Regions from separate parts of the Planococcus sp. APC 3906 genome, predicted to be linked through region 2. Evidence: riboswitches for the same ligand, from Rfam matches in the RefSeq annotation. Region 2 holds a riboswitch; each other region holds the start of a gene.
What was found. A riboswitch is a leader RNA that binds a small molecule or an ion and turns the genes downstream of it on or off. The one in region 2 is predicted to bind lysine.

Region 1 (10,522 bases), on a different contig from region 2:
GCAAGACGGAGGCTATTTCATCGGCCCGACTATTTTCGACAACGTGACGACCGATATGCGCATTTGGAAAGAAGAGATTTTTGCGCCGGTCCTGTCGATTGTCCGTGTGGCAACTTTGGAAGAAGCGATTGAACTGACCAATAAATCCGATTTCGGCAACGGCGCTTGCCTCTTTACTGAAAGCGGGCGCAGTGTGCGCTATTTCCGCGAGAACATCGAAGTTGGCATGCTCGGCGTCAATTTGGGCGTTCCTGCTCCGATGGCGTTCTTCCCGTTCTCAGGCTGGAAAAACTCATTCTACGGAGATCTTCACGCCAACGGTTCGGACGGCGTCGAATTCTACACAAGACGAAAAATGCTGACAGCCCGCTGGAGCTGATCGGTGACATAGCAAAGCCCCCGGAAATGAATTTCCGGGGGCTTTTGCATCGTTATTTATCTATTCAGCTAGTGACATTAGAAGCGGTTGCGGTCTTTATCTTCCACATCTTCGTCAATGTCTGCTACTTCTTTGCGGACTGTTTCTTTCACATGCTCTGTATCTTGGACTTTGCGTTTACCGATGACGATTTCTTCAGCTACTACGTCTGTTTTCGTCACTTCTACACGCTCTTCCGTCAATGGCACACGGATTGTGTCGCCTTCTGTGTAAGCATCTTTGGAATCAAATGAATGATTCGTATCTGTCGAAGCCGTTGAATCGTTCACTGGGCGGCGCTCAACGTATACTTCTTCGCGCTCAACAGGGACTTCGATTGTCTGCTCATTTTCAACAACGTGTTTGCCGACATTCACTTCACCAGTTTGCACGCGCTCTTTGTCGACATGCAAGCGTTCTTCATGAAGGCGCAATTTCTCTTCTTCACTAGCCGATGATACACCATTTGTGTTTCCAGCCGTTAAGCCATCGTTTGTATTGCCGGCAGCAAAACCTTCACGGGAAGATGAAGTTCCGCGTTTTTCATGGAATGAATTATACGATTCGTTGTAGTCGCTGTCGACGTAAACCAGTAGTTTACCTTCTTCAAGTTGGCGGCGCGATTGTTCCGCATCTTTTTCATTTAACTTCAAGCTGTTGAAGGCATCGCCTGAAGCTTCTTCGCCTGCCAGCAAGTTGATGAATTTGCCCATGAAGCCTTCTTCTTGCTGCGGTGTGCCGTTTGCTTCTGTTGAATCCGCGTCTACATGCACATGCGTCTGGCGCTCTACCATCGCTACTTGGTCGTGGTTTTGCGCAACGACGTAAATGTCATCTTCGCTATAGCCCTGTGATTTCAATTCTGTGATTTTATTCAATACTTCTGCCTGTACGTCATATGCGCCGATCAATTTGTTTTCGTGGTTTGTCATTATGAATTCCTCCTAAGTGTGTGGTTCGATGTAGAACCTAAAAGTTAAGGTAGAGGTAGTGTACCCACCCTTTTCAGTTTTATAAACATATCAATTGGCCGCGGAAGCCGAAAAACAATAAGCAATTGGAAAATAAAATCCAGAGAATTGAAGTTTCTTCTTATAATACATATTTAATAAAATACGGAAACGGGTAATAGATAACTATTATAAAATTTCTTGGAACTGCTGGCCGCCATATCGATATTTTGATGAAAGGAGGAGGGAATTATGGTAAGAGAAGATCGTTTAAGCAAAGAGCGCGGGGTGAATCCGTTCACCGATATTTGGCTGCGAACCCGTGAAACAGTCCGTTTCGTCATCGACCGAAAATCGGTCAAATACATCATTCTGCTTATCGTTCTGACAGGATTCGCATCCGGCCTGCTGGGGATGATGAACACCCGCAGTTCGGACATGGCACCGTGGGCGGCTATTCTTCAGGCGTTGATCACCGGTCCAATCGGGAGTGCAGTGGGCTATTTCCTAGGTGCAGCTATATTGACGCTTGTAGGGCGGCTGTTCAAAGGAACGGCGACTTATCAGGAAATGTTCAAAGCGCTTCCTGCAGCGCAGATACCACAGATTTGGCTGTTGCCGCTGCTGATCATTTGGGCGCTAGCATCACCGGAAACTTTCTTTGCAGACCGCGCTGATGTGGCGGGGAACCCCATTGTGGCGATTATGTCTATCGTAATGGCGGTTGTCTCGGTCTGGACATTCATCATCGTCTGCAAAGCGGTAGGCGAAGCGCATCGTGTCTCGTCTTGGAAAGGGTTTTTCATTGTTGTGCTGCCAGGCATCATCATTACGATATTTGTTCTTCTTATTGTCTTTGTCATTTTCGCATCGTTTTTCAATCAATTTTATTGAGAAAAGATGGAACAAACTAAATAGGGTGAAATATGCTTTTTGGACTGTCTAAATTATATATAACAGGGTAATTAGTCTAAGATGAATTTATTGCAGATATTGATGGTATTCTAGAGCAAGGAAGATTTTTATAGAGATAGCATTGCTTAAAGCAAGGGGGAGTTGCAAATGGCACAGCAAGTGATTCACCGAAATAATATAAAGATATATGGAAATGGAGAAAAAACCCTGTTATTTGGACACGGTTTCGGCTGTGATCAAGAGGTATGGAGTGGTGTAGCTCCTGCTTTTACAGAACAATACCGCGTAGTTCTTTTTGATTACGTCGGTTCTGGCCAAAGCGATAAATCGCAGTATTCAGTAGAGCGCTACAACTCGCTGCACGGCTATAAGCAGGATTTGCTGGATGTCTGCGATGAGCTGCAATTGAAAAACATCCTGTTTGTCGGCCATTCAGTCAGCAGCATGATCGGTATGCTGGCGTCTATTGAGCGGCCGGAGCTTTTTGAAAAACTGGTCATGATCGGTCCATCGCCATATTACCTGAATGACGAAGACTATCAAGGTGGATTTGACCAGTCTGACATTGCTGAATTATTGGATATGATGGAAATCAATTATAAAGAATGGGCGAAGTATTTAGCGCCAGTCGTCATGCAGAACGAAGAGCGCCCCGGTTTGGCGCAGGAATTTGAACAGATCCTGTGCGCAAATGATCCGGTGATTGCCCGCAAATTCGCGGAAGTGACATTTTTATCGGATGTTCGCAGTGAGCTAAGCAAAGTCCGCGTTCCAACATTGATATTGCAGCCGCAATTCGATGCCATTGCTCCGCCAAATGTAAGCCGGTATGTCCACGAGCACATTGACGGCAGCCAGCTTGTCGTGATGGAGGCGATGGGCCATAATCCACATTTGAGCGACCCGGAAGAAACGGTTTATTGCATCAAAGATTTTCTAGAACAATGAGGAGTGTGGCCGGTTATGGAAAAGCAATTGCAATTCGCGCCTTTGGCATATCTTGTCTTCGATCGTGGGCTTAAGGTGCTGGAAATGAATGAAGCGATGCGAAACATGCTTAGCAACAAAAGCCCGAAGCATTTTCACGAAATGTTGACGATCGCATCGATGGTTTATTTTCAGACATATTTCTTGCCGGCCATCACCCTTCACGGCAAAGTGAACGAAATGTTTCTGACAATCAAAGGTGCAGCCGGTTCTGTTCCTGTATTGATGAATGCAGTGGAGAGGGAAGGACGCTTTGAATGTGCCATGATCGAAATGACCATCCGCGGTGAATACGAAAGAGAATTGCTTCAAGCGAAGCAAAACGCAGAACAGATCAATCGTGAGACAGCGGCAGCTTACGAAGAACTGCAGCATCTTCTTGGTGAAGTGAAATGCAAAAAAGCAGAGCTCGAAAGACTCAATGCCGATTTGCATCAGCTCGCAAATGTCGACTCGCTTACTGGCTTGAAAAACCGCCGCTATTTGGAACAGGAACTAGCAGGATTGCTCGTCAAATCAGAATTCGGTTTTCCGTTATCGCTGCTGGCAGTGGATATTGATTTTTTTAAGCGCGTCAATGATACGTATGGCCATCAAATGGGCGATGCGGTGCTGCAGGAATTGGCGGGTAAACTTTTGGGCGAAACTGAAGGTGAAGGTACTGTTGCCCGAATGGGAGGAGAAGAATTCATTATTCTGATGCCGGGTTATAGCATTGAGTGGGCAGAAGAACTCGGTGAGAAGCTATGCAGAAACCTGGAAATGGCCGATTGGCAGCATGTTCCGATCACTGTCAGCATAGGTGTTACAAACTACCAGCCTGGAGACACAGCCACAAAGCTTTTTGCGCGCGTAGACAAAGCGCTTTATGCATCCAAAAATGCAGGTCGCAATTGTGTGACGGTCGGTTGAGTGGGCTCGCTTTTATTTCCCGGGCAATAATTTCATGAAAGTTTTTAGCGGGAAAATTTGGTGTATCCTAAACCCTTTATTGGCAGGTATAATAATGACAAAGAATGATTAATGCTACTCCAGGGGGTACCACATGAAAAGGGAAATTACATTGCTTGGCCAACGGGTGGAAGAAGATAAATATTTAATCGCCCAATTGATTCAGGAAGAGGCATTTAAAGATGCTGCTCCGTCGGATATCGCAGGCTATGAAGAACTATTGAAAGCGGTTGTGGAATTCCGTTCAGGGCTGATCGGCTTGATCGGAAAATCCATCAAGAATTTCTTGGATCCGCAAAAAGCGTATGATGAAATTACAGAATGGGGCCATGCCACCGGGAATTATTTCCTGAAAGAAGGCATCATGCTCGACAGCGCTTTGGCAGAAACGAATATTTACCGCAAGCATATCAGCAAAGTCATCAAGTCGGAAGCTGTCCACGAAGGCATCGAACTTGAAGTGCTTTTCGACGTTATGGAATTTTTCCACAGCCTGCTCGATCATGCGGCGTATTCTTATAGCTTCGCTTACATCAATTCGTATCAAAAAAATCTCGAAGAAGCGCGGAAAGAGTATTTAGAACTGTCTTCGCCAGTCGTGCCCGTCAATGACGAAATTGCGATTTTGCCTCTTATCGGGGCAATCGAGGTGGACCGCGCAGAGCACATTCTGGAGAAAACGCTTCTATCGGTTGGAAACTTGGACGTTTCTACGTTAATCATTGATTTGTCGGGCGTCGTGAAAGTCGATACGATGGTGGCGCAACAAATCATCCGGCTGGTCGAATCGCTGAAACTGATCGGCGTGCACGCAGTCCTGACCGGCATCCGGCCAGAAATAGCGCAGACGATTACGCATTTAGGCGTTGATGTCCGGCAGCTGGCGCTTGGCGGCAGCTTGAAGCAAGCCTTTAAAAAACTGACTGCTGAAATTTGATGCAAAAAACCCGCTGAAGCCTTCGCTTCAGCGGGTTTATTTTTAATTATTGTGTAGTTGCCGTTTTTACGACCGGCGCTAAAGTTTCTTGTAACGTCAGTGTTTCTTGTTCCGTCAACGGAATCATCGGCAAGCGTACACCGCCGACCGCTATGCCTGCCCAGTTTAGGGCTGATTTAACAGGAACCGGATTCGGTGCAGCAAATAGCGCATTCATGGCTGGCAGGAGTGTGCGGTGAAGCTGCGCGGCTTTTGCTGTGTCGCCGGCTTTAAAGCTCGAAATCATCTCTTGCATTTCACGGCCGATGATGTGGGCGGCTACAGAAACGATGCCAGCTCCGCCGATGGCAAGTAGCGGAAGCGTCAAGCCGTCATCGCCGCTGTATAAACTGAACGTATCCGGTGTGCGCTCAATAATCTCGGCTGCTGCGTCCAGGCTGCCGCTTGCTTCTTTGATGGAGACGATGTTGTCGATTTCCGATAAGCGCACAATGGTGTCGACCGACAGATTGACGACGCTGCGCCCCGGAATATTGTATAGCATGACTGGCAGATGAGTGGCTGCTGCAATCGCTTGGAAATGCTGGAACATGCCTTCTTGTGAAGGTTTGTTGTAATATGGTGTCACCAGCATGATGGCATCAGCGCCCGCTTCTTCTGCGCCGCGCGTCAACGTGATTGAAGCACGTGTGTTGTTTGAGCCGGTTCCCGCAATGACGGGGATGCGGCCTTGGACCGTGTCGACGACAAACTTGAAAAGATCGATTTTTTCGTCCGCTGATAAAGTCGGCGATTCGCCTGTAGTGCCGGCTACCACCAATGCATCGCTCCCGGTTTCAATCAAATGTTCCACTAAGGCTGCAGTTGCTGGGAAATCGATGTCGCCGCTTGCGTCAAAAGGCGTCACCATTGCTGTCACTACTTGTCCGAAATTCATAAATACCACCCTTTTCTCATTTTTTTAGTCTGTTGTATTGTCTGCTGCTGCGTTGATCGTGCGTAATCAGAGGCTGCAAGCGTATCGGAAAAACAAAAAAGCAGCAACGAGGGGTCTCGTTGCTGCGATAGGATTGGCGTGTAAAGCGCCCAATCCATGCGTCAGATAGCCCCCCATATAGTCTCCTATATGACAGTCCTGCATTTGTTTAATGCAGACCCAGCAGCTTCGGCAATGAGCGCCTGGCCACTTCGGCAAATCCCCCTTTCAACAGCTGTCGCCGGATCTCATCATCCTCGAACTGTTTACTGATGGTTTTTGCGCCTCTATCCTCACTCCGAAAAAGCGGAGCAAGAAATTATTGAATTAGCTAGACTTTACCAAATTCCTGCTTGAATTGCAAGTATGCAAGGCTTGATTACACAAAGAATCGAGGAGATTTTGATGGACGAACGCCAATACGACCACGACCTGAATATCCATACTGCGGGCATCCAGCAGGGATTCCATGATTCTTTCCATTACAATCGCTACGAGCCGACACCATACGGACTGCTTGAGACATTGTTCAACAACCACCGCTTATCGGAAACCGACCAGCTTGTCGATTTCGGCTCCGGCAAAGGACGCCTCAATTTTTTGGTGCACCATTTGTTCGGTGCGGCAACAACTGGTGTGGAAATGGATCAAGGCCTTCACCAACTGGCTTGTGAAAACCTGGAATCATACGTGCAAAAGCGGCCCACGGCAAAAGGGAGGATCCGTTTCACATGCACGCTTGCTGAACAATACCGGATCCATCCCCGCGACAATAAATTCTATTTTTTCAACCCGTTTTCCGTTCAGATTTTCATCTCGGTCATCAATAATATCCTGAAGTCCACAGAACGCTCGCCGCGGCCTGTCGAGCTGATCTTATTCTTCCCGTCAGATGATTACATTGGCTATTTAGAGCATAGCACGGCATTTGAACAATTCCGGGAAATCGAACTGCCGGGAGTAGAAGGCGATTTAAGAGAGCGATTTTTAATTTATCGACTCCTTTAAAATGGATTAAAAGCAGTACCGAACGGGGTATAGCTTATTAAAAGTGATTGGCGAGGAGAGGGAAAAGATGAAATGGAAAGGCAGAGCGGGCAGCGGCAACGTTGAAGACAGGAGAGGCAGAGGGGGCGGAGGCGGAGGCCTGATTGCCGGAGGCGGCATCGGCGGCTTGCTTATTGTCTTGCTGATATCATTTCTCGGAGGCGACCCGGACGCCATATTGGATACAATGGGCGGCGCCCAGCAATCAAATGAACCTTATGTGGCTACCCAAGAAGAAGAGGAACTGGCGGAATTTGTATCGGTCGTTCTCGCGGATACCGAACAGGTATGGACGGAAGTGTTCGCAGAAGAAGGCTTGGAATATGAGGAGCCGACCTTGGTGCTTTATACAGGCAGCGTCGATTCGGCATGCGGCACAGCTGGCGCATCAGTAGGGCCATTTTATTGCCCCGGCGACCAGAAACTCTACATCGATTTGAGCTTCTATGAAGAATTGCAGACACAGTTCCAGGCGCCCGGGGATTTCGCGATGGCTTATGTCGTTGCGCATGAAGTGGGGCATCACGTGCAAAATCTGCTCGGCACGATGGGCAAGGTACAGCCGATGCGCAATAAGCTGAGTGAGGAAGACTATAACGAATTGCAAGTGAAGCTTGAATTGCAGGCAGATTATTATTCCGGCGTCTGGGCGCATCATGCGCAAGGCATGGACCTTCTTGAAGAAGGAGACTTGGAAGAAGCGATGACGGCAGCGAGTGCGGTGGGCGATGATACGATCCAGAAGCGCTCACGCGGTTATGTCGTGCCGGAAAGCTTTACGCACGGCACGTCGGAGCAGCGCAAGCGCTGGTTCTATAAAGGCTTTGAACATGGCGATCTGCGCAACGGCAATACGTTCAACGCAAAAGGGCTTTGACGCGCCAATAGTTGATATTTTCGGCGATGTGATTCATTATTGAAATAGACAGTCTTTTCGCCTTGCGGCGGAGGGAAATTAAGTTCTGTGAAGGAAGTAAATCCATGCATGAAGAAAATATAACGCGTCTGCACATCGACGGCCGGGAAATCATTCTCATCGGTACAGCACACGTTTCGCGCCAAAGCGCGGTGCAGGTCAAAGAAGTCATTGAAGCGGAGCGGCCGGATTCGGTTTGCATCGAGCTGGACGCTCAGCGCTACCAGTCGGTGACTGACAAGAGCAAGTGGAAAGAAACCGATATTTTCAAAGTCATCAAGGAAAAGAAATCGAGCTTGCTGCTGATGAATTTGGCCATTTCCTCGTTCCAGAACCGTTTGGCCGATCAGTTCGGCATCAAGCCGGGGCAGGAAATGCTTCAAGGCATTGAGTCCGCCAAAGAAACCGGCGCCGAGCTGGTGCTTGCCGACCGCAACATCCAGGTCACGTTTTCCCGCATCTGGAGCAATATCGGCTTTATGGGCAAAGCGCAGCTGCTGACATCTGTGTTCTACAGCATTTTCAGCAGCGAAACGATTTCAGAGGAAGACCTTGAAAAGATGAAATCGCAAGATACGCTGAATGCGGTCTTGAACGATTTCACCAAATCGTTTCCAAAACTGAAAAAGCCGCTCATCGATGAACGGGATCAATACCTTGCCCAAAAGATCAAAGATGCGCCAGGCCAAAAAGTGGTCGCGGTGCTTGGCGCTGCTCACGTACCGGGAATTACACAGGAAATCCACCGCGAACACGATTTGGAGAAATTATCAGAAGTGCCGCCGAAATCGAAGTGGCCGAAGATTCTGGGCTGGGCGCTGCCGATTTTGCTGGTGGTCCTGCTCGCGGTCACCTTCTATAACAATCCCGCTGCGGGCATTGATGGCACTATCAGCTGGGTGCTGTGGACGGCATCGCTTGGTGCAATCGGGGCAGCATTGGCGTTCGGCCATCCGCTCGCCATCCTGACGGCGTTTGTCGGCGGCCCTGTCGGCGCGCTCCATCCGCTGCTCGCTGCAGGCTGGTTCTCCGGTCTGATGCAGGCGTATGTCCGCCGCCCGAATGTCGGCGATTTTGAAACTTTGTCGAAAGACGTTTTTACCCTTAAAGGCTTTTGGGACAATAAAGTCACACGCGTCTTGCTTGTTGTCGTACTGACGAACATCGGCACTTCCGCTGGAAACATCATCGGCGGGGCAGACGTCATTCGTTTATTCCTGAAAAACCTATAAGCAGAATCGAAAATCCGGGACGCTTTGTGCACCCGGATTTTTTTTATTTGGGCACGCATTGAAAGGGTTTGAGAACGGGTATAGAGAAGTAAACAGATAGAGAGAAAGACATTACGGTTGGGGAGGAACAAATCATGGGCTTATTCCTTATGGGAATCCTGCTCTGGTCGCTGGTCATCGCATCGGTCGTGTTGTTCATCTATGGATTGTGGAAACGGTCATGGAAAGCGCTCGCTTGGAGCGGCGCAGCTTTGCTTCTGCCGATGGGCCTGATCGCCTTTGACGGAAGCGGCAGCATGTGGTTCAAATTGAGCATGGTGCCGCCGCTATTGATTTTTGCTGCAGCGTATTTCATGAAGCACAAACGCGCTCAGCATATGCATTGAGCACAATGAAAAGGGCCGGAGAACTCCGGTCCTCTTTTTTCTGCAATTTTCGGTTGCCGATTTAGCTTTTATTATATAAATGTCATACAATAGTTATACATATAAATAAAGGAGGCGCATCATGAAATACCTATTGGATCGCAGCAAATTATTCCTATTCTTAATCTTTATTTTCACCGTTATCGGCGCCTATGTATTTGTCACTTTGCCTCAGCGGGAAATTCCGGAGACGCCGCCGAATCTTGTGCTGGTGTCGACAATTTTGCCAGGCGCTGGCCCTGAGGAAATCGAAACAGCCATCACCAATCCGATCGAACAGGAATTGCAGAAAGTGGATGGCGTATCGTCGCTGCAATCGGTGTCAGCGAATTCCGCTTCCATCATTACGCTTGAATTGGAAGATGGATTCGATCCCGATGAACTGGTGACGGAAATGCAGCAGCAGGTGCAGCGTGCATCGAGCAGCTTCCCGGAACAGGCGCAGCAGCCATCCGTAGAAAAGCTGGATCTGACATTCCCTCTCGTATCGTATATGTTCTACGGGGATGAAGCAGAGCTCCGCGGTATGGAGCAGGCATTAGCCGATCTGTCTGAAGAAGTGGAAGCGGTGAATGGCGTGGCCGGCACTGCTGTCAAAGGCTTGAACAGCCAGCAGATCCTTATTGAACTGGAAGCGGAGCAATTGGCAGCAAACAACCTGCAGCCGTTTGAAGTGCTGCAGTCGCTCCAACAGGCAAACCAGCCGTTGTCGCTCGGCACCCATGACAATGGCAACGAGCAAGTGGTTTTGACGGTGCAGCAGGAACA
Region 2 (10,522 bases):
AGGCTATGTTCAATTGAAGCCGGTCTACAAAGAACTTGAAAAACACGGATTCGCCGCAGTAGAATAAATGCACACACAAAAAGCGCCCGAAAAATCGGGCGCTTTTGTCAGCCGTTATGCCACTTGTACATCCACAACACGCCTGATTTCATCAATCGGGCGATGCGGCCAGTTACTGTGCGATCCGCCAAATAAGCGAAGCCTTGTTTCTTGCCGAGTGAACCGAGGAAACCTTTCAGCTGGATTTCCGGCATTTTCTCCGGCAGCGCTTCGTTTCTCCAGACGGCTTTCAATACTTTGACGATTTGTTCCGCTTGTTCTTCTGCAAGTTGTGCAGAAGGCGCCATCGGCAATGCTGCACAATCGCCGACAACGTAGACGTGCTCGTCTTCCGGCAATTGGTGATATTGGTTGATCAGCACGCGGCCAGTCGTGTCACAGCCCAAATTCAAATCGCGCACCGGCTTGACCGGCTGGATGCCGGCAGTCCAAACGACGGCGTCGACAGGAATCGTTTCTTCGTGGTTGTAAAGCATTTTCGGTTCGACTTTTGTGATGTTGGAATTGGAAACCACGTCAACATTATTGTTATCAAACCATTTTTTCACGAAATTGCTGAGGCGTTCCGGGAAATCGCGCAGGATGCGCGGGCTCCGGTCGAATAATTTGATTTTCAGATCCTGTCTGCTTTCACGCAATTCGCTAGCCAATTCGATTCCGCTGAGACCGGCTCCGACAACACCGACAACCGCTCCAGCCGGCAAGCCAAGCAAGGTTTTATACGTTTCGCGTGATTTGCCGATCGTCTGGATGCTGTACGTGAATTCATCTGCTCCAGGTACACTGTGGTATTTATCTTCACAGCCCAACCCGATGACGAGGTCGTCATAAGTGATCCGTTCGCCATTATCCAGGCAGACGGTCTTCTCATCGAGAAGAATTTCCGTGATTTCGCCGTTGACGATCGTCAAGCGGTCGCTTTCCGGAAAATCAACGCGCACTTCATGATCGGATGCCGTGCCGGCAGCCAGTGCATAAAATTCGGTTTTCATGCTATGGAATGGGGTCCGGTCGATTAAAATGATTTCTGTATCGAGCGGCAGGTTGTTCGGCAGTAAACGAAGCAAAATTCGCATATTGCCGTATCCGCCTCCAAGTAAGACTAATTTTCGCATAAGTATCTCCTTTGTAATTCAACTATCTGCATAATTTCTCAAATATGAGTATAGCTGATTGTGATGACTTTCACAATACATTCAAGCGAAATCAAATAATTGACTAGCGCTGAAAAAAAGGGTAGGATTTCGTTGTAGTGAGGTGACCTTAATGAAACCGATTGTAGAGTTTTGCATCAGCAATATCGTCAATGGCGCACAGCAGTCTTTCGAAAAACTGGACCGCGACCCAAATCTTGACGTTCTGGAATATGGCTGTTTAAGCTATTGCACAAAATGTTCTGAAGGCCTTTATGCCTTGGTAAACGGCGAAATCGTCGAAGCTGATACCCCTGAAGAATTGACGGACAAGGTCTATCAGTTTATAGAAGAAAATCCGTTGTTTTAAAGCCGCTGAAAAGCGGCTTTTTTATATGGGCCAAAAATCAAGGTTTTCAAGAACATGTGTCGGCTGATGCTCTTTTTCCAGCACTTCATCCATCGGTGTGACGCCGGTATTGACGTGGATAGTGTCAATGCCATAATTGATGCCCGCCAGAATATCGGTATCGTAATTGTCCCCGATCATGACCATTTCGTGCTTTTCAAAGCCGTGCTCGTGGAGAATGGTTTCCAGCATATGGCGTTCGGGTTTGCCGATATAGATCGGGTCAACATCAGTCGATACTGAAACAAGCGTTGTAAATGCTCCGTTGCCCGGCAAAAATCCTCTTTCCGACGGAAAAGCCAAGTCTTTATTCGTTGACAGGAAAACCGCACCTTTGCGGACTTCCAGACAGGCTTGGGCCAATTTCCCGTACGTAATTCCAGGATCGATGCCCATCAAGACGATGTCCGCCCCTTCTTCCACCCGTTCGATGCCTTCTTGGGCAAGGGCTTGATCAAGGCCGTCCGACCCGATCATGTACACCGTATGTCCCGGATACCAGCGTTTGATGTATTTAGCTGCGGCTATTGCCGATGATACGATTTGTGACTCCACCGTGTTTATACCGAAACGGTGTAATTTTGCGTTCAATTGTTTTTGGGTCATGGACGCATTGTTTGTTACAAAGAACGGTTCAATGCCTTTTTCCTGCAGCCGTTTGATGAATGACGCCGCTGCCGGCACCGCATCGGTCCCACGGTAGACGGTTCCATCGAGGTCCAGGCAATACGCTTTATAACTTTTCATCGTTGGCCTCCGGAAGAAATGCAGAGACCGGACCCAGTTCGTGCGTTAAATAATGTTCCACTTTCGGACCGAATTTTTTCAAAGCCGGCAAATTGCTGCTCAATACGGAATGGATTTTCTGATGGTCTGCTTTCATAAACTCACGCACGAGCATTTTACGCAATTCCACGACCTTCTTCAGCGGCTGATCCATTTCGGCATCGATGACTTTCTCATCCGTCAATATATCAATGATGTCATCGTAGCTGCCAGGATCACGCATGATGAAACCATCAATCATGGAATTCCCCACATCGATGATCGATTCGATGACATTATTGGCCAAACGCTCTAAAGCAAGCTGTTCGGTAAAAGATGGCCAGTCCTTTTTCTCTTCGTATAAAGCGAGCAACGAATTCATATAACCCACTGTTTCCGTTATCTTATTTCGATCGATAAAATACATAGTAAACCCTCCATTGAAATTAGCTCTTTTCATGCTGCTGTCTCTTTCTATCATACCATAGGGACAGAAAAAACCTCCGGCGGATCAAGCTTCCGCTTCGGAGGTTTGTTGTATTTCTACTTGTTCTTGCGCTGGCGTTTCTGCCGGAGCTGGCGCCTTTCCGACTTTCTTAATGACGAAATGTGCACAGCCGAAATTACAGTATTCGTATAAATAATCCTGCAACGTGCTGATTTTGGTATCGTAAGTCGCTTTATGGTTGGTGTCTTCAAAAAATCCCTTTAGGCGGAGCTGTCCATATCCCCAGTCGCCGAGAATGTAATCGTACTTTGATAATATTTCACTGTAGCGGCCATTCAATGCCTCTTCCTGGAATCCATCCCGGTAATCAATCAGGACTTCATATACCCATTGGTCCAATACGAACATCTTTGTCACCACCTATCAACTGTCTGCTGCTGCAGTCTGTATATCCCCTAGCCGCTGGCGCTCTTTGGCTGCGGCATTAACCTGCTCATCGGCATGGTAGCTGCTGCGCACAAGAGGGCCTGCCTGGCAATGCGAGAATCCTTTATCCATTGCAATTTGCCAAAGTTCCTTGAATTCCTTTGGCGAATAATATTTTTGTACCGGCAAATGCTTTTTCGACGGCTGCAGGTACTGCCCGATTGTCATGATATCCACATCGTTTGCGCGCAAATCATCCATCACTTCAAGGATTTCTTCATGGGTTTCGCCCAAACCGAGCATCAAAGATGATTTCGTCGGTATTTCCGGACGGATTTCTTTGGCACGCCGCAGTACTTCCAATGAACGGTCATAGGTCGCCCGAGCTCTGACCCTTGGCGTCAAGCGGCGAACCGTTTCGATATTATGGTTAAGGATATCCGGCTCCGCTTCCATCAGCCGCTGCAAGTTCTCGTAGACACCGCCCATATCCGACGGCAGCACTTCAACTGTTGTAAACGGATTGGCACGTTTGATGGCCCGCACCGTCTCAGCAAATACGGCAGAACCTCCGTCTTTCAAATCGTCTCTTGCTACCGCCGTAATGACCGTATGCTTCAGGTTCATCAACTCGACGGATTTGGCGACGCGTTCAGGCTCCTGCAAATCAAGTTCATTTGGCAACCCTGTTTTGACTGCGCAGAAACGGCAAGCGCGCGTGCAGATTGCTCCTAATATCATGAACGTGGCAGTGCGCCGCGTTCCCCAACATTCGTGGATATTCGGGCATCGGGCTTCTTCACAAACCGTGTTCAAATTATTTTCACGCATCATTTTTTTCAGATCCGTGTAGTTTTCATTTGTATTCAGCTTAATCTTTAACCAATCGGGCTTTCTAAGATGCTCCTGCTTTGTCGACACGTTCATCGTCCCCATTCGTGTTGGTTTTGTAAACGATAGCATTTCTCTTCCAAATGTACCATAAAGACTACTTGCCCACAATATGCCTGTCTTCCCCCAGCGCTGTAGAACTAAATAAAAAACCGGAAGCGCAAGCGCTTCCGGTCCTTCTTATTATGCAGCTCTTTTGGCTTCTTTGCTTTTTTTGACAGCGTGCCCGATGCTTGCGCCGAGGCCGCCCCAAATGATGACCATACCAATGATCATTACAACAATAGCTTCAGTTGACATTGTGTAAGTCCCCCTTATTTATGCTCGTCAAACTGAGCATGGTCTTTATGCCATTTTCCGATTGAGAAAAGAATTCCCAGAACGATTGCGGCAATTGCCACGCCTGCTCCGCCGAACATGATGAATGTATCTGTATAGCCTTCGTAGTTTCCTGTTTCGTTATCAAACTCTTTCAGAAGGTTGGTTTTTAGCAAACCGAACATCATATAGCCCAAAACAATCGGAGTTACAACGCCTAAACAAATCTTCCACCAGCCGCCAAGGTGAATATCCGAGATAGCATTAGCATGGTCTCTCAGCATATCCGCTTTGCGGAATATCCAGACAACCATGACCACTTCCACTAATCCAATAGCTGCTACACCAAACTGGTTGATGAAATAATCAGCAGCATCAAGGAAGAATAATCCGCCTTGTGTTGCGAATAGGATCGAAATCAATGCTGCAAGACCGCCGCCGAATGCGATGGCTTTGTTGCGCGACAAGCCGAATTTCTCGGAGAAGCCGGCTACATAAGTTTCGGTGATTGAAATCAGTGAAGTCAATCCGGCAAGCGTCAAGGACAAGAAGAACAAAGCCCCGAACAACCCATTAAAGCCAGGGAATTCATTGATGATTTGCGGGAAGACAACGAATGCCAACCCTACACCCGCTGCAGCGACATCCGCTACTGCAACGCCTTGCTGATTCGCCATGAAACCAAGTGCCGCGAAAACCCCGATACCAGCGAGCAATTCAAACGCCGAGTTCGCGAATCCGGTGATGAATGCATTGTTCGTGATATCCGATTTTTTCGGAAGGTAACTTGAATATGTGATCATGATCGCAAATGCGACAGACAAACTGAAGAAAATGTGTCCATATGCCGCTACCCAAACCTTCGGATCCATGATGGCATCAAAATTCGGCTTGAAGAATGCATCAAGGCCAATCATCGCTCCGTCAAGAGTTAACGCACGGATTACAACAATCAAGAAAATGACGACCAATGTCGGAATGAAAATACGGTTCGCCAATTCAATACCTTTTTTTACACCTGCGAATAGAATTCCCAGCGTGATGGCCCATACAAGCACCAAGGGAATGAATACACCCCAAACAATTCCGCCAGTTTGCCCTGGTGTCACTGTCAATTGAAGGAAATCGTTGAAAAGAAACGCCTCTGTATCAGTGCCCCACGCTTGATTGAATGAGAAAATCGTATAGCGCATAGACCAAGCGATGATGACAGCGTAATAGGTGGATATGACAAAGGAGACAAATACTGCCCACCAGCCCAGCCACTCCATTTTCTTGCCGCCCATTCTAAAGAATGACAACGGTGCGGATCCACGGTATTTATGCCCAATGGTGAATTCCAGAATTAGAATTGGTATCCCTGCGGTCAACAGAGCGAATAAGTACGGTATAAAGAATGCTCCTCCACCATTTTCATAGGCAACGTATGGAAAACGCCAGATGTTCCCCAAACCTACCGCCGAGCCGACTGCCGCCAAGATAAAACCGGCGCGTGTGCCCCATTGCGAACGTTCCATTTTTCTTCCCCCCTTTTTTGTCTGCTCCCATTTTTCTTACAGAAAAATAGGAAGTTTGTTTATTTTCAGATTATTGACTAATCTAAAATCAGTATAACTATGGGACCCTTTAAAGTAAAGATAATTCCGGAAATTTTTTCTTAAAAACTATTGCGGCAATAATAAAAAAGCAGAGATTTAAAATCTCTGCTTTCAAATTCACTAGCTATTTGCTTGTTTCTCTAAAATTGTAGTCCGTTTTGACCAGACAATGAATAATACTGCTAAAATGACGATCACTGTCAGCAACGACCACAGGAGTGAGCCGGTAAAACCTATGACGATATACCCGACAGCCGCAATAGCAGCTGATACCAATGCATACGGCAATTGCGTCATGACGTGGTCCATGTGGTTGCTTCCTGCCCCAGTCGATGAAAGAATGGTCGTGTCGGAGATTGGCGAACAATGATCTCCAAACACAGCGCCTGCTAGAACTGCTGCAAGTGCTGGCAACAATAATTCCGGTGCGGCTTGTGCCATGATATTGCCGGCAATCGGAAGCAAAATCCCGAAAGAGCCCCATGATGTTCCTGTCGAGAAGGCCATGACTCCTGCTAATGCGAATAAAAGCACAGGAAGGATCTCAATCGGCATATTGCTTTCAGTTACAAAATCAGCCAAATACAGCCCTGTTTCCAGTGCGCCGATCAAATAACTCAACGACCAGGCGAAGATTAAAATCAGCACAGCCCCAAGCATTGAACGCACACCTTCAAAGATGCCTTTTCCAACCCATGACGCTTTTGCCGTTTTGTTGTGCTTGAATTGGCGAACGTATAAGAGGATGGAAGAAATTGCACCCAATAAGCCACCCGCCATCAATGAAGCCGGAACATCCGTGTTTTCAAAAATTGCCCAGATATCCAAGGTTTGCCCTGCATTCTGATAGCCGGTCCAAACCATTGCGCCAATCGTTCCTGCAACCAGCAAGATAATTGGCAAAAGCAGATCTGTCACACGGCCGTGGCCATGAACCGGGAAGTCTTCTTTCATCTCACCCGGAATCGTTTTCTTGGCATCGAATAATTCGCCCGTGGTAATAGCGCGTGTTTCGTGTTTTTTCATCGCACCGAAATCGACATCGCGCACTGCGACGAAAAAGACGATTGCCAATGCTGCAACCACATAGAAATTCATCGGAGCCATCCAGATGAACGCTTCAAGTGCGGACATCTGAACGAAAGTCTGTGCCGACAAGATGCTGGCGATGATTCCGATGATAGCCGCTCCCCAGCTGGAAACTGGCGAAACCACACAAACAGGTGCAGCTGTCGAATCGATGAAATAAGCCAGTTTGGCGCGTGAAATTTTGTAGCGGTCCGTAATCGGGCGCGCTACTTGGCCAACTGCCAGCGCATTGAAATAATCATCGATGAAAATGACCATTCCGAGAACGACTGTCAGCACTTTTGCGCCTCGGCGCGTTTTGATGCGCTCAGATGCCCAGTCGGCAAATGCCATGCTGCCGCCTGACAGGCTGACAAACGCGGTGATGATTCCGAGCAAGAACAAGAACAGCAAGATAAAGACGTTGTACGCATTAAATCCGCCGTCCCAGAATGTGATGGCAAACGAATTGAAGATTTCCGCAGCGGCCTCTACCGGCGCGAAAGAAGTCAAGATGAACGCCGCAGCGACAATTCCGGCACCAAGTGATAAGAGAACTCGTTTTGTCAGCAGAACCATGACGATTGCCACAATTGGGGGTAAAATCGAAAAAATAGTGTTTTCCATGTTAAATTCCTCCTTTTTTAATAGGATGGAAGAGAAAGTAAGAAAAAAAGGCTGATTGTTCCCTATGGATACAATCAGCCTTCTACAATTCGTCTGTGCGGTAAAACATCAAACAACCCTGTAGCCCTTCATCTATGCTAAAACACAGACGACAGTGACATTCTTCTTCAGAATGCCCCCAGCCTCTTTTTCAGTGACAGCTGAAAAAGAAACTTCGGCAAAACTCCCTTTCGGATGCGAGCAACCATGTCAACCTTCCGCACCTTACTGATAAGCCTTGCAGCCTCTACCCATCGATATTGAATTCATTAAAAGCATAGCGCACAATATTAATGAAATCAAATGAATGTCAACTCCGAATTTTCACTTATCTTACCGGTTTCGTACGGAAAAATTGGCTAAAGACATCCCGCAGAAATTCAGGCATGAAATAAGTTTTTGGAGCTCGCTTCAACTCCGGGAAGAAATAACCGAATGTGAACATATCAAGTGTGATTAAATTGAACATTTCATCATGCCGCGCGCGGCGGCCGCCAATAAAGAGCTCATGTTCGACCAATGAAAAATTGACGCGGATCATGTTGCCGAAAACCGCTCCCCTGAACCCCATCCCTTTCAATTCAATTTTTGGCCATTCGGCATTCAACGACTGCAGGTAGATTTCCTTCAGCTCCGCTCCGCTTAACTCAATCAGGCACAAATTGATCGGATGCGGCAGCATTTTATGGAAGTCATAGCGCGTCATCTCACCGAGCGGCATATCTTCCATAAATAGCCCGGCATTGAATAATGCACAATCAGCACCGGAATATTCGATCATTGCCTGCCCAAAAAGTTCAGCAAGCTCCGAGTCCTTAAACCATTCCGCTTTCAATGCCTTTTCATTATAAAAAACCGGTTCGTTCAATTGCATTTTGCCTTCCTCGATGAGCATGTCGTTGAACCCTTCATCTTTGCTGCGCAAATCAGCCGTTTCAATCAGCTCGGCTTCGCGCTCTCCCGTATCAGGGTCGATGGTGATATGGCCAATGAACATGCCGAACTTCCCTGCAGCGCCGAGCAGCGAGCCATTGATCATTTTTCCTTCGTGGAAAATATGATGGGTGTGCGCGCCAAGAATAATATCCAAGTCGCTGCACATTTCAGCCAACAGTTCATCTTCCCTGATGCCGAGATGCGACAGGCAGACGATAAAATCGACGTTCCCTTTCAACTCTGCAGCCGCTTCGATGATTGATTGCTTTGCATCAGATACCGTCCAGCCAAGGCGTTTGTAAAAAGGCGTGAATTCCGCAGTCGCCCCCACCAAACCGATTTTCCGCCCTTCTGCAGTCCTTATGACCTTGGAGGGCTTTGCCCAAGTTGGACGCAGGCCATCCGCAGTGAAAAGATTCGAAACTACCACATCAAAATCCGCTTGAATATATAATTCGTCCAGCTCTTCTTTCGACAATGTAATGCCTTCGTTGTTTCCGATGGTCACTGCATCATAGCCAGCATCGTTCAGAAGATCCACATTGCCCTTTCCAGCAGTTCCTTCTGTAAAGGGGTGCGAGCGGTCAACATGGTCGCCAATGTCCAAAATCAGGCATGTATCGCCCGTTTCCTCATGCCAGCGCTTGCGTTCATGCAAAAAGGCACGGATCTCCGGCCAATGCGAAAAATGGCTATGCAGATCATTTGTATGATAAATATGAATGGTTTCCCCCATGTTCTGCACCTCTTTAAAAACTGAATAATCCTTCGTAAATCGAACGCAAGCCAAGGATCAGCAATGCGATCCGTAAAATGACGACAAGCGTCTCTGATTTCATCTTTTTGTTCAATGAAGCGCCTATTTTTGCGCCGATGTATGCCGAAGGTACAATCGCCAGTGTGTAAATCCAAGGCACATTGCCCAGCGAAATATGCGTGATGGAATTGATGATCGAAGATAAGAACACCATCAGCATCGATGTACCAACCGCGACATGCGGCGGGAACAAAAATAGCAAAATCATCGCTGGCACCATGATGGAGCCTCCGCCGATGCCGAACAGCCCTGAAGCGAAACCGACGCCGAATGTCAACAACAACGCGAACCAGATGGGATAGCCATAAATGTATTCCTTGTTCATCGAATCCGTGAACGTATTCTTTTTGCCGTTCTCGACAAACCAGTAAACGGCCTTTAATTTGTCGCGAACCAATAATAGCAAGGATAGGAAAACCAATAGAATTCCAAAGTATAAATTGAATGATGGCAAATCGAGCCCTTTATTGACAAAGGCGCCCACGACTGTACCCGGTGCGCTGCCCGCAAAAAAGATGAGCGCGCTCCGGTAGTCGACCGTCTTGACTTTCATATAAGATAAAGTAGACGACAAGCCGGTGAAAATCATCATGATGACAGATAGACCGACGATTTGCTGAGGGCTTAAATCAGGGAAGAAAGCGACGGCGGTACCGAGGAACAGCATCGCCGGCACCAGAATCACGCCGCCTCCGAGGCCTATCAGCGCTCCTACAATGCCCGAAAATAACCCAGCAATCGCCAGTAATACGAACTCCATTAAAATCCTCCTTCAAATAAATCCAGTTGCTTGGCAGACAAACCATTGAATTCCAAGCCATTCATGCTTTGAAACTGCTTTGCATCTCCAGCAGCGTGGCCGCCGGAATTATTATTGAATATGACGTAAACTTTATCGGAAGATTTCTGAAGAGTTTCAGCCGCGTTGCTGATTTCACGCAGTTCTTCATCATTGTAATCATACAGATAACGGACTTCCCGCCATTT
Region 3 (10,522 bases), on a different contig from region 2:
TTCTGAGGGGGCAGCGGTTTATAGGCAATCGCCATCGTGCGGAGCGCATTGCTGGCCATGCCAATTACCGCGCGTTCCACTTCGGCAGCCCGTTCAGCAGTGAGCGGCAGCTGCTGCGCGCCCCATCGAATCGAACCGCAGTGGGTGGCCAACAGATCAGGAGCCCCTTTTGTCACTGCGAGAAGCTGCCCGTTCCTGTCTTTGACAATGACGCTCATCATTTTGCGTTCAGAGTCAAAAGGCAGCTCCTGGACCACGGTGAAATTTTCCATGAGCCATTTTTCGCTTATGCCCGCTTTCATCGCGGCCACGACCATGGCGCCTTCGGTCGGATCTCCCTCGATGGCGTATTCCTTGTCTTTCTTAAAAACTTTCGCGTTATTGCATAACATCCCATATAAAAGGAGCTCATGCAGCGCAGGGACGCCTTGCAATTCGACGGGGGTGCCTGCTTCAAAAAAACGGCCATCCGGCTCGTACCCGGTTCCCTCGACCGTCCATTCCTGCCCGCCGCTCCATAAATGTGTAACGGTCATTTCGTTTTCAGTCATTGTGCCGGTCTTGTCCGAGCAAATGACAGAAGCGCTGCCCAGAATCTCAACAGCCGGCAGTTTACGGACCACTGCGTCTTTTTTGATCATCCGCTGGACGCCAATCGACAAGGCAATGGTGACGACAGCCGGCAGGCCTTCGGGAACCGCGGCGACAGCAAGCGACAAGCCCGCAAAAAAGATCGTGTAAAAATCGTTGCCGCGCCATACACCGATGGCAACGACTAACAGCGTCAGCAGCAAAGCGGCGATGATCAGGATTTTCCCGAGCTGCCCGAGCTTGCGCTGCAGCGGCGTATCCATCCCTTCGGACGCCTGCAAAAGCCCCGCAATCTGCCCGACTTCGGTGTTCATGCCGGTACTGACGGCCACCCCGACGCCGCTGCCTCTTGTCACCAATGTTCCCATGAACGCCATATTGCTGATGTCCGCCAGGTTCGGGTCGACAATCGCCAGCGATTCGGTCCGCTTCGCAGCGGGCATCGATTCACCGGTCAGTGCGGATTCCTCGATTTCCAGGCTGGCCGCTTCAATCAGCCGCACGTCCGCTCCGATGCGGTCGCCGCTGGAGAAACGTATTACATCACCCGGCACAATTTCGCGCGAAGGCAGGCGTGCCCATTTCTCGCTGCGCAGCACTTGGACTTGGGGAGCTGAAAGTTTTTTCAGCGCTTCCAGTGATTTTTCGGCTTTGCGGTCCTGATAGAAGCCTAGGGAGGCGTTGAGGATGACGATCAACACAATCGCAGCCGCGTCAATCCATTCGCCAAGGACGGAAGAGATAACGGCAGCGGCCAATAGCACCACAATCATCAAGTCCGTGAATTGGCTGAAGAAAGACAGGAGCAGGGACTGCTTTTTGGCTTCAGCCAATACATTGAAGCCGTGCTTGTCTTGGCGCAGCCGGGCTTCTTCAGCGCTTAATCCGTGCAACGGATCGGTTTTGACTGCCTCCAGCAATTGCGCCCGGTCCATCTCGTGAAAATCCATGGCCAACTCTCCCTCCGTTTTCTGGCGTTCAATGGATAACACCATCCTAAATAAATTGAATATTCGAATTAATTATAACAGCTCCAGATTCTATGGACAGCTTTGATTGATGGCAAGGTCCAGCAGTCGAGCGTGGAATGGAATTTAGGGCGGCGTTGACAGGAAAAAAGTAATAATGTAGACTATGAAAAACAAGTGAATATAACCTCACTTTCCGGTGAGGTAGAGGCGCGGGATTTATTAGTCCATAGAAGAGTTTGAGAAGCAAGGATGCTATGGAGAAGGAAAGACCGCCGAAGTTTGTAATAGTTCTCATTATTACTTGCTGGGTCTGCAGTGAACAATTGCAGGACTGCCGCATGGGACTCCCAGTCTGATGCGGTGTGCTATCTCGATACGGGAAAAGAGGATTTAGGGCAACTATGCATATAGCGATCTGAGTCTATCTCAGGTCTTTTTTTGTACATAGCTGCCCTTTTTGCTGTATTCAGAACTATTTTACAGAACACACGAGGGGGAGAATGAGAAGATGAAAAAGAAATCAGGGTTGATGTTAACGGCTATGCTGTCACTGGGTATGCTGCTTGCGGGATGTGGGTCGGAAGAAGGCGCATCGTCGGGCGGCGGTTCGAGTGAAGAAGGCAAGACATTTAAAGTAGGGATGGAAGCGGGCTACGCGCCGTTCAACTGGACGCAGAGCGATGATTCCAATGGCGCTGTGAAGATTTCCGGCAATGCGGAATATGCGGGCGGCTACGATGTGGAAATCGCGAAACAAATCGCGGAAGATCTCGGGATGGAACTGGAAATCGTCAAAACGGAATGGGACGGCTTGGTGCCGGCACTGAACTCCGGCAAGATTGATGCCATTGTTGCGGGCATGTCCCCGACAGCAGAACGCAAAGAAACCATCGACTTTTCCGATCATTATTACACATCGGAATTGGTGATGGTCGTGAAAAAAGGCGGCGAATTTGAAGGCGCGAGCACATTGGCAGATTTCAACGGCGCGAAAGTCACAGCGCAATTGAACACGTTCCATTACTCGGTCATCGACCAGATCGAAGGCGTATCCAAAGAAACGGCAATGGAAAGCTTCCCGGCAATGCGGGTTGCACTTGAGTCCGGCATAATCGACGGCTACGTTTCAGAGCGCCCGGAAGCGGTCAGTGCTTCCGCTGCCAACGAAAACTTTGCAATGGTGGAATTCACGGACGGCTTTGAAACGTCAGAAGACGACACAGCGGTTGCAGTCGGCTTGGAAAAAGGCAGTGAGTTCACGGAGCAGATCAACGAAACATTGGCTGGCATCTCGGAAGAGCAGCGCCAGGAAATCATGGATACAGCGATCCAAAACCAACCAGCTGCCCAATAAAGCTTAGGCGGTGCCGGCTGCAGCTAAATGCAGCCGGCTTTAAATTTTTTTAGGAGGAAAACCATGAGTCTTGAATGGGTTATCACGATACTTACAAACAACTGGCCGATGTTCCTGCGCGGAGCCGGCATGACGCTGCTGATTTCCATCATCGGCACGCTGATCGGCGCCGCTATCGGGTTGATCATCGGCATCGTCAACACCATTCCGATGCCGGAGCGCGGCGTGAAGCGCCTGTTCCAGAAAACGATCAATTTCCTGCTGTCCGCGTATGTGGAATTTTTCCGCGGCACGCCGATGATCGTACAGGCGATGGTCATTTTCTACGGCTCGGCGATGGCGTTCGGCATTGATATGGATGTCTTTACGGCGGCGATATTCATCGTCTCGATCAATACCGGCGCATACATGGCAGAGATTGTCCGCGGCGGCATCATTTCGGTCGACAAAGGACAGTTCGAAGCGGCACAGGCAATCGGCATGAACCATTTCCAGACGATGATGAATGTCGTCATGCCGCAGGTCGTGCGCAACATCCTGCCGGCAACCGGCAACCAATTCGTCATTAACATCAAGGATACGGCCGTATTGAACGTCATCGGTGTGACGGAATTATTTTTCCAGACCAAATCGGTGTCGGGCAATAATTTCCGGTATTTCGAATCGTTCTTCATTGCCTGCGTCTTGTACTTTGTCATGACGTTCACCATCACATTGCTGCTGCGCAAGCTTGAGCGCAAGATGGCGGGGCCGTCCAATTACAGCATGATCGGCGGACTGCCGATGCAAGTGGTCACTCCGGAAGACACGGAGCACAAAATCAAAGAATAAGAAATCCGCAGAAGCAGAAGAGGAGACCTTATGGAAAAAGTAATTGAAATCCAGCATTTAAGCAAATCCTTCGGAACGAATGAAGTGTTGAAAGATATCGATTTCTCTGTCAGCAAAGGGGAAGTGGTATGCGTCATCGGGTCCTCGGGATCCGGGAAATCGACGCTGCTCCGCTGCGTCAACCTGCTCGAAAAACCGAGCGGCGGCAAGATCATCTACAACGGAAAAAATATTCTCGATGCCCATCATAACATCCATTCCTACCGCACGAAGCTCGGCATGGTGTTCCAGCAATTCAATTTGTTCAACAACCACAACGTCCTGAACAATTGCGTCGTCGGGCAGATCAAGGTGCTGAAGCGCAAACGGCAGGACGCCGAAAAGACCGCGAAGAAATTCCTGCACGTCGTGGGCATGGACCAATACGTCAACGCGAAGCCGGAACAGCTTTCCGGAGGCCAGAAACAGCGTGTGGCGATTGCGCGCGCGTTGTCGATGGAGCCCGAGGTCATGCTGTTCGACGAGCCGACTTCGGCACTTGATCCGGAAATGGTCGGTGAAGTGCTGAAAGTCATGAAAGACTTAGCAAAAAGCGGGCTGACGATGCTCATTGTCACGCACGAAATGGAATTCGCTAAAGAAGTCGCAGACCGGGTCGTCTTTATGGACAAAGGCGTCATTGTGGAAGAAGGGCCGCCGGAACAGATTTTCAACCATCCGAAGAAAGAGCGGACCCAGGAGTTTTTGAAACGGACGCTTCGCTAAACCGTTCCAGCCTATCGTTAACACCGAGAACAAAGGCAAAACCCGCAGGGCAGAGAGGTTCAAGAGCCTCTCTGGCTGCGGGTTTTATTGTGCATGCGTTTACTGGTTTTCCAGGTGTTTCTTCTGAAGTGCAGCCAGTTCCTGCAACAAGCCGGCTCCGATCGCATCGGCGTATTCGGCATAAACCGGCGCCAATTTCTCTTCCCATTCGAGCTTGTCCTTTTCGGAAAGTTCATGTATGCGGATAGCCGATTTTTCTTTAATGAGCTGCAGTTGTTCCGACTCGAGCTTTTGCGCATTTTCATCGTTCCAGGCAGTGGTTTCGTTCATCGCTTCCAGCAAAATCCGCTGCGTCTGATCCGTTTGCTGGTTCCATACATCTTGGTCCATCATGACGGCATAACCCAAATAACCATGGTTCGTGATTGTCATATGGTCCTGGACAGTATAGAATTTCTTCGAGTAGATATTGGAAATGGTGTTTTCTTCGCCGTCCACTTCACCCGCTTCGATCAGGTTGTAAGTGAAGTTGAAGGATTCCTGCTTGGCCGTTGCGCCGAGCAGGTTGAATTGGGATTGGATGATGTCGTTTTGCATGATCCGGAACGTTTGCCGGGCCAGGTCTTCCGGCTTTTCGATGGGCCCTTTATTGCTGGTCAATTGCTTAAATCCGCTGGGCCAATGGGCGAGCCCCTTAAGCCCGTCCGCTTCGAGCGATTTCAGCAGCTCATCCCCAATCGGCCCATGGACGCCTTCGGTGATGGCAGCATAAGAAGTAAAGGCGTAAGGCAGATCCAACACGCCCCATTTCTCGGACAGCCTCGTGAGTTTGGAGGTCGAAGGGGCGATCATCTGGACTTGCCCGTCTTTTAAGGCATTGATTTCTTCAATATCCGAATACAGGCTGCCGTTCGGAAAAACGACGATTTGGATGGCGCCATCTGATTTTTCATAAACCAGTTCGGCGAATTTGTCCGCCGCCTGTCCTTTTGGCGTGTTCTCGGCGACCACATGGCTGAATTTAAAAACAATCTGGCCGCTCAGCCCTTCCTGGTCGTCATCATAAGGCAAAGTCTCCGCTTCGGATGAAATGCGCTGGAAGACCATCAAGGCAATAGCCGCCATGCCAATCAATAAAAGCAGCGCGTATTTATAAGTTTTGTTCACAATTGGCCTCCTCATAAATCCATACCATAAGCATAATCACAAGCCCGTTATCCGTAAAGCGAAAGGAGGGCGGAAGATGAAACAGCTTCCCATCCGGTGGAAAATCATGATCCTGTCCTATGCCGTGGTGATTTTTTCGCTGTTGATCGGCGGACTTGTCATTGCGGTCAATATCCAGCAGACCGAAGAGCGGGAACTCCGGCTGCGGTCGATGAACACGGCGCGGACAGTCGCTGAATTGTCCGATATCAAATCGGCTATCAACCAGCCCAAAGGCTGGAAAGAGATCAATCCAGTCGTCGAAGAAATCCGGACCATCAACGAAGCCGATTACATCGTCGTCATGAACATGGAGAAAATCCGCTATTCCCACCCGGTCCCGGACATGCTCGGCACCATTTCGGAAGGCACGGACGAAGAGCCTTCTTTTGCGGAACATACGTATTTCTCGAAAGCGAAAGGGGAACTCGGCACCGTCATCCGGGCATTCGTGCCGATAAAAGACAGCGAGTTGAACCAGACCGGAGTAGTCGTGGTCGGCAACCGCATCCCGAGCGTCCTCGACATCATGTCGGGCCTGTCAAAAGAAATCCTGTTCATCGTCGTCGTGACGCTGCTGTTCGGGCTGCTCGGCTCGATCCTGCTGGCAAACCACATCAAAAAGCAGATGTTCCAGCTGGAACCGTTTGAAATCAAACGGATGCACGAAGAGCGGACGGCGACGTTCCATTCGATGAACGAAGGCGTCATCGCCATCGACAGCAGCGAAATCATCACGGTATTCAACGAAAAGGCGAAAAAGATCTTTAATGTCACGGGCGAATTTGTCGGCCGCCCGATCCGTTCGGTCTTAAAAGACACCCGTCTGCCGGAAATCGTCGAAAAAAACGAGGCGGTTTACAACGAAGAAATCAAAGTCAGCGGCAAAGTCATCGTCAGCAACCGCATCCCGATCTGGAAAGACGATGAGCTGATCGGAGCCGTCGCTATTTTCCAGGACCGAACGGAAGTGGCGAAACTGGCAGAAGAACTGACCGGCGTCAAAAACTTCGTGGACGCACTGCGCGTGCAAAGCCACGAACACATGAACAAATTGCATACCATCGCAGGTTTGATTCAGCTCGGCAAACCGCAAAAAGCGCTGCAGCTGGCTCACCACGCAGCTGAAGAACAGGAATTGTCCGCTTATTTCCTCAATGAAAAAATCAGGAACGATGCCATTGCAGGCCTTCTGCTCAGCAAAGTGAAAAGGGGGAAAGAGCTGGGAATCGACGTCGCCATTGACGCCAATAGCCGTTTTACCGATTTTCCGCCGGGATCTGACCAGCATGATTTCGTGGTGGTGCTCGGCAATTTGATTGAAAACGCGTTCGGGTCGTTTGAAGGCACCGACAAAGACGCGAAGCGCATCGATATCAGCATTGAACAATCGCCCAGCATTTGCGCGATTCTGGTGGAAGACAACGGCTCCGGGATCCCGGAAACGCATATGCCCAAGATCTACGAAAAAGGATTCACGGCCAATAAAATAACAGGCACCGGCTATGGCCTGTATTTGGTGAAACAGATTGTCGACAAAGCAAGAGGAACGATTAGCGTCTCTTCCCAGCACGGGGAAGGGACATCGTTCATAATCGATTTCCCGATGGAGGAGGATGAACCGCATGGCAATTGATGAAGGATTTACTGTGTTATTGATCGAAGACGATCCGATGGTCAGGGAAGTGAACAAGGAATTTATCGAAAGCGTCAAAGGCTTCCGCGTGCTCGCGGTTGCGGACAACGGCGAAGAAGGCCTACAACTGGCGAAAGAGCTGGAGCCGGATTTGGTAATCCTTGACATCTTCATGCCGAAAAAAGACGGCATCAAGGTGCTGCGGGAATTTCGCAAACAGAAAATTGAAGTGGACACGATTGTCGTTTCAGCGGCGAAAGACAGCGACACCATTAAATTGATGCTGCAGAACGGTGCGATGGATTACATCATCAAGCCGTTCAAGCTGCACCGCATCCAGCTGGCATTAGAGAAATACCAGGCATACCGCGCCAGCTTCAACCGGTCGGAAACCGTGTCCCAAGAACAATTGGATGTCTTGCTGCACGCAGGACCGGCGAAAAAAGTGGAGACGGGTTTATTGCCAAAAGGCTTGAATGAGTTTACGTTGAACGAAATCATCGTCACCATCCGAGCACAGGAAGTGCCGCGGTCAGCCGAAGAAGTGGCGAGTGCGATCGGCATTGCCCGGGTCACGGCGCGCCGCTATTTGGATTACCTGGAGAAAAGCGGCGTCATTGCGCTGGATGTCCAATACGGTGGAGTCGGCCGGCCGGTCAACCGCTATGTCTACAACCCCGAGTAAAGTGAGACCAAAAAGACCAAAACAGCCATTATGACCATAAACTTCTCCTCTCTCACTGAAAGCGTTATCATTTTGAAAGAATCAGAAAATGAAGCGACATTCAATTGAGGAGGAGAGCATATGAAAAAGCAAATATACAAGAACCTGACATTCCAGGTACTGGCCGCAATCGCCCTTGGCGTCTTGGTCGGGCTGGTATGGCCGAACATCGGCAAGGAAATGAAGCCGGTCGGCGATACGTTCATCAACGCGGTGAAAATGGTCATCGCGCCGATCATCTTCCTGACCATCGTTCTCGGCATTGCAAAAATGGGCGATATGAAAAAAGTCGGCAAAGTCGGCGGGAAAGCATTCCTTTATTTTGAAGTGGTCACGACGCTGGCGTTGGTCATCGGACTGATCGTGGTCAACGTAATCAAACCGGGTGCTGGACTCGATTTCAGCAAACTTGAAAAAGGGGACGTGTCCCAGTACACCGAAACCGGCGCACAAGGCATCAACTGGATCGAATTCGTTACCCACATCGTACCGTCCAATATGGTCGATGCGTTCGCTAAAGGCGACATTCTGCAAGTGCTTTTCTTCTCTGTGCTGTTCGGTGTGGCGCTTGCTACGCTTGGGGAAAAAGGGAAATCGATCATCGATTTGCTGGACAAGCTGTCATTGGTATTCTTCAAAATCATCGGCTTTGTCATGAAAGCTGCGCCGATTGGTGCATTTGCCGCAATGGCCTACACGATCGGGCATTTCGGGCTGACGTCGCTGGTGCCATTGGCGAAATTGATGTTTTCCGTTTACACGACAATGTTCATCTTCATCTTTGTCGTCTTGAACTTGATCTGCAAAATGTACGGATTCAGCTTATGGAAATACTTGAAATTCATCAAAGAAGAAATCCTCATCGTTTTGGGCACGAGCTCTTCGGAATCGGTGCTGCCGCGCATGATGGATAAAATGGAGCGCTACGGTGCTTCGAAATCGGTTGTCGGACTGGTCATTCCGACGGGCTATTCGTTCAACTTGGACGGCACATCGATTTACCTGTCGATGGCAGTGGTATTCCTGGCGCAAGTATTCGGCGTCGATTTGTCGATCGCCCAGCAAATCACCATCATTTTGGTGTTGATGCTGACGTCTAAAGGCGCAGCGGGTGTGACGGGAAGCGGCTTTATCGTTCTTGCGTCGACATTGTCCGCGCTGCAGGTCATTCCTCTTGAAGGCCTGGCATTGCTATTGGGTGTTGACCGCTTCATGAGTGAAGGGCGCGCAATTGTTAACTTGATCGGCAACGGCATCGCGACGATCGTCGTAGCGAAAAGCGTCGGTGAATTTGACGAAACGAAACGCGAAGAAGCCTTCACGGAAATGGTCAAACGGAAAAAGCTGGGCACAGCGGTTGCGGCGAATTCAGAAAGCTGAAAATCCAAAACCTTATGCACAAGAATTTCAAACGGCAGGCGTCTCCGGGAAACCGGGAGGCCTGCCGTTTTTTCATTGATCTGATCGAATGGGGGAACGACGGTATTTAAGAAGCAGCTGCGAAAACAACGGCTGGCGTGATAGGATAGAAGAAACTACTTAGCGAGCGGTTTCAACAACGAATGGAGGAAACAAAGATGGAAACATTGCCAAATTGCCCTGAATGCAAGTCAGCCTATACGTATGAGGATGGAAACCTGCTGGTGTGCCCGGAATGCGGCCACGAATGGACACTTGCAGAGGAAGCGGAAGAAACAGCGAAAGTCGTGCGCGATGCAAACGGCAACATTCTCGCTGACGGCGATTCCGTCACCGTCATCAAAGACCTGAAAGTGAAAGGCACGTCATCAGTGCTGAAAATCGGCACCAAAGCCAAAAACATCAAACTTGTCGAAGGCGACCACGACATCGATTGCAAAATTGACGGCTTCGGACCGATGAAACTGAAATCGGAATTCGTCAAAAAAGGCTGAAGTTGTTCCACATGAAACGGACATACTTATAAAATGAAAGAGCCGGCTGCCGAGAAAATTCGGCAGCTTCTTTTGGTTGCGCTGCGGCTAGTTTTTCTATGGACTTCCTTGTTTGATGAGAGGGATTGGTCGTAAATGTGCAGCAAAAATCGCGAACGTTTGTAAAGTGTTATGGCACATTTACGAACGTTCTTTTTTTGGGTTTTTGGCTGTTTTTAGAGCATTCGGAAAGGTGTACTTTTACGAACGCTTTTTTAGCGAGAAATAATTTATCGACTTCTATCTATAAAACTCAAGAATGGTAAAATAAGTATTATAAAGAAGAGACACAAAAATGAAAGTGAAGGTAAATAGTAGAATGCCACATCCATATGAAAAATATGAAAATACAGAGCTATGGAAAAAAATAGATCAGGCACTAGATGAGTTAGTTGAAAATCAGGACATCAAAGAAATAACAAAGAGAGAATACATTGTCGTATATATCTGCAAGAAGCTCATAGAAACGAAAGAACTGAAATAACATAGAAT

Region 1: linked by a shared signal. The riboswitch ahead of dapA (4-hydroxy-tetrahydrodipicolinate synthase) and the one ahead of QMA09_RS11075 (Na+/H+ antiporter NhaC family protein) in region 2 are both predicted to bind lysine.
Region 3: linked by a shared signal. The riboswitch ahead of QMA09_RS12785 (transporter substrate-binding domain-containing protein) and the one ahead of QMA09_RS11075 (Na+/H+ antiporter NhaC family protein) in region 2 are both predicted to bind lysine.

The regions. Positions count from the first base shown of each region.
Region 1 covers NZ_JASDCW010000009.1:33,501-44,022, reverse strand. The annotation lists gene QMA09_RS07285 (CoA-acylating methylmalonate-semialdehyde dehydrogenase) at 1-379, shown strand, start outside; gene QMA09_RS07280 (DUF2382 domain-containing protein) at 457-1,350, opposite strand; gene QMA09_RS07275 (Yip1 family protein) at 1,621-2,262, shown strand; gene QMA09_RS07270 (alpha/beta fold hydrolase) at 2,431-3,231, shown strand; gene QMA09_RS07265 (GGDEF domain-containing protein) at 3,247-4,182, shown strand; gene QMA09_RS07260 (STAS domain-containing protein) at 4,316-5,158, shown strand; gene dapA (4-hydroxy-tetrahydrodipicolinate synthase) at 5,205-6,095, opposite strand; lysine riboswitch at 6,254-6,432, opposite strand; gene QMA09_RS07250 (SAM-dependent methyltransferase) at 6,540-7,142, shown strand; gene ypfJ (KPN_02809 family neutral zinc metallopeptidase) at 7,210-8,058, shown strand; gene QMA09_RS07240 (TraB/GumN family protein) at 8,163-9,329, shown strand; gene QMA09_RS07235 (hypothetical protein) at 9,464-9,715, shown strand; gene QMA09_RS07230 (efflux RND transporter permease subunit) at 9,837-10,522, shown strand, end outside.
Region 2 covers NZ_JASDCW010000017.1:55,340-65,861, reverse strand. The annotation lists gene QMA09_RS11120 (YuzD family protein) at 1-67, shown strand, start outside; gene QMA09_RS11115 (NAD(P)/FAD-dependent oxidoreductase) at 108-1,175, opposite strand; gene QMA09_RS11110 (YuzB family protein) at 1,327-1,563, shown strand; gene QMA09_RS11105 (TIGR01457 family HAD-type hydrolase) at 1,585-2,349, opposite strand; gene QMA09_RS11100 (DUF86 domain-containing protein) at 2,336-2,794, opposite strand; gene QMA09_RS11095 (YutD family protein) at 2,879-3,223, opposite strand; gene lipA (lipoyl synthase) at 3,239-4,162, opposite strand; gene QMA09_RS11085 (methionine/alanine import family NSS transporter small subunit) at 4,316-4,432, opposite strand; gene QMA09_RS11080 (sodium-dependent transporter) at 4,447-5,967, opposite strand; gene QMA09_RS11075 (Na+/H+ antiporter NhaC family protein) at 6,169-7,743, opposite strand; lysine riboswitch at 7,857-8,040, opposite strand; gene QMA09_RS11070 (bifunctional metallophosphatase/5'-nucleotidase) at 8,111-9,454, opposite strand; gene QMA09_RS11065 (sulfite exporter TauE/SafE family protein) at 9,468-10,295, opposite strand; gene QMA09_RS11060 (DUF72 domain-containing protein) at 10,295-10,522, opposite strand, start outside.
Region 3 covers NZ_JASDCW010000022.1:45,741-56,262, forward strand. The annotation lists gene QMA09_RS12780 (cation-translocating P-type ATPase) at 1-1,541, opposite strand, end outside; lysine riboswitch at 1,757-1,938, shown strand; gene QMA09_RS12785 (transporter substrate-binding domain-containing protein) at 2,071-2,916, shown strand; gene QMA09_RS12790 (amino acid ABC transporter permease) at 2,980-3,747, shown strand; gene QMA09_RS12795 (amino acid ABC transporter ATP-binding protein) at 3,778-4,512, shown strand; gene QMA09_RS12800 (DctP family TRAP transporter solute-binding subunit) at 4,612-5,679, opposite strand; gene QMA09_RS12805 (ATP-binding protein) at 5,756-7,354, shown strand; gene QMA09_RS12810 (response regulator) at 7,344-8,039, shown strand; gene dctP (C4-dicarboxylate transporter DctP) at 8,160-9,458, shown strand; gene QMA09_RS12820 (zinc ribbon domain-containing protein YjdM) at 9,656-9,991, shown strand; gene QMA09_RS12825 (hypothetical protein) at 10,326-10,514, shown strand.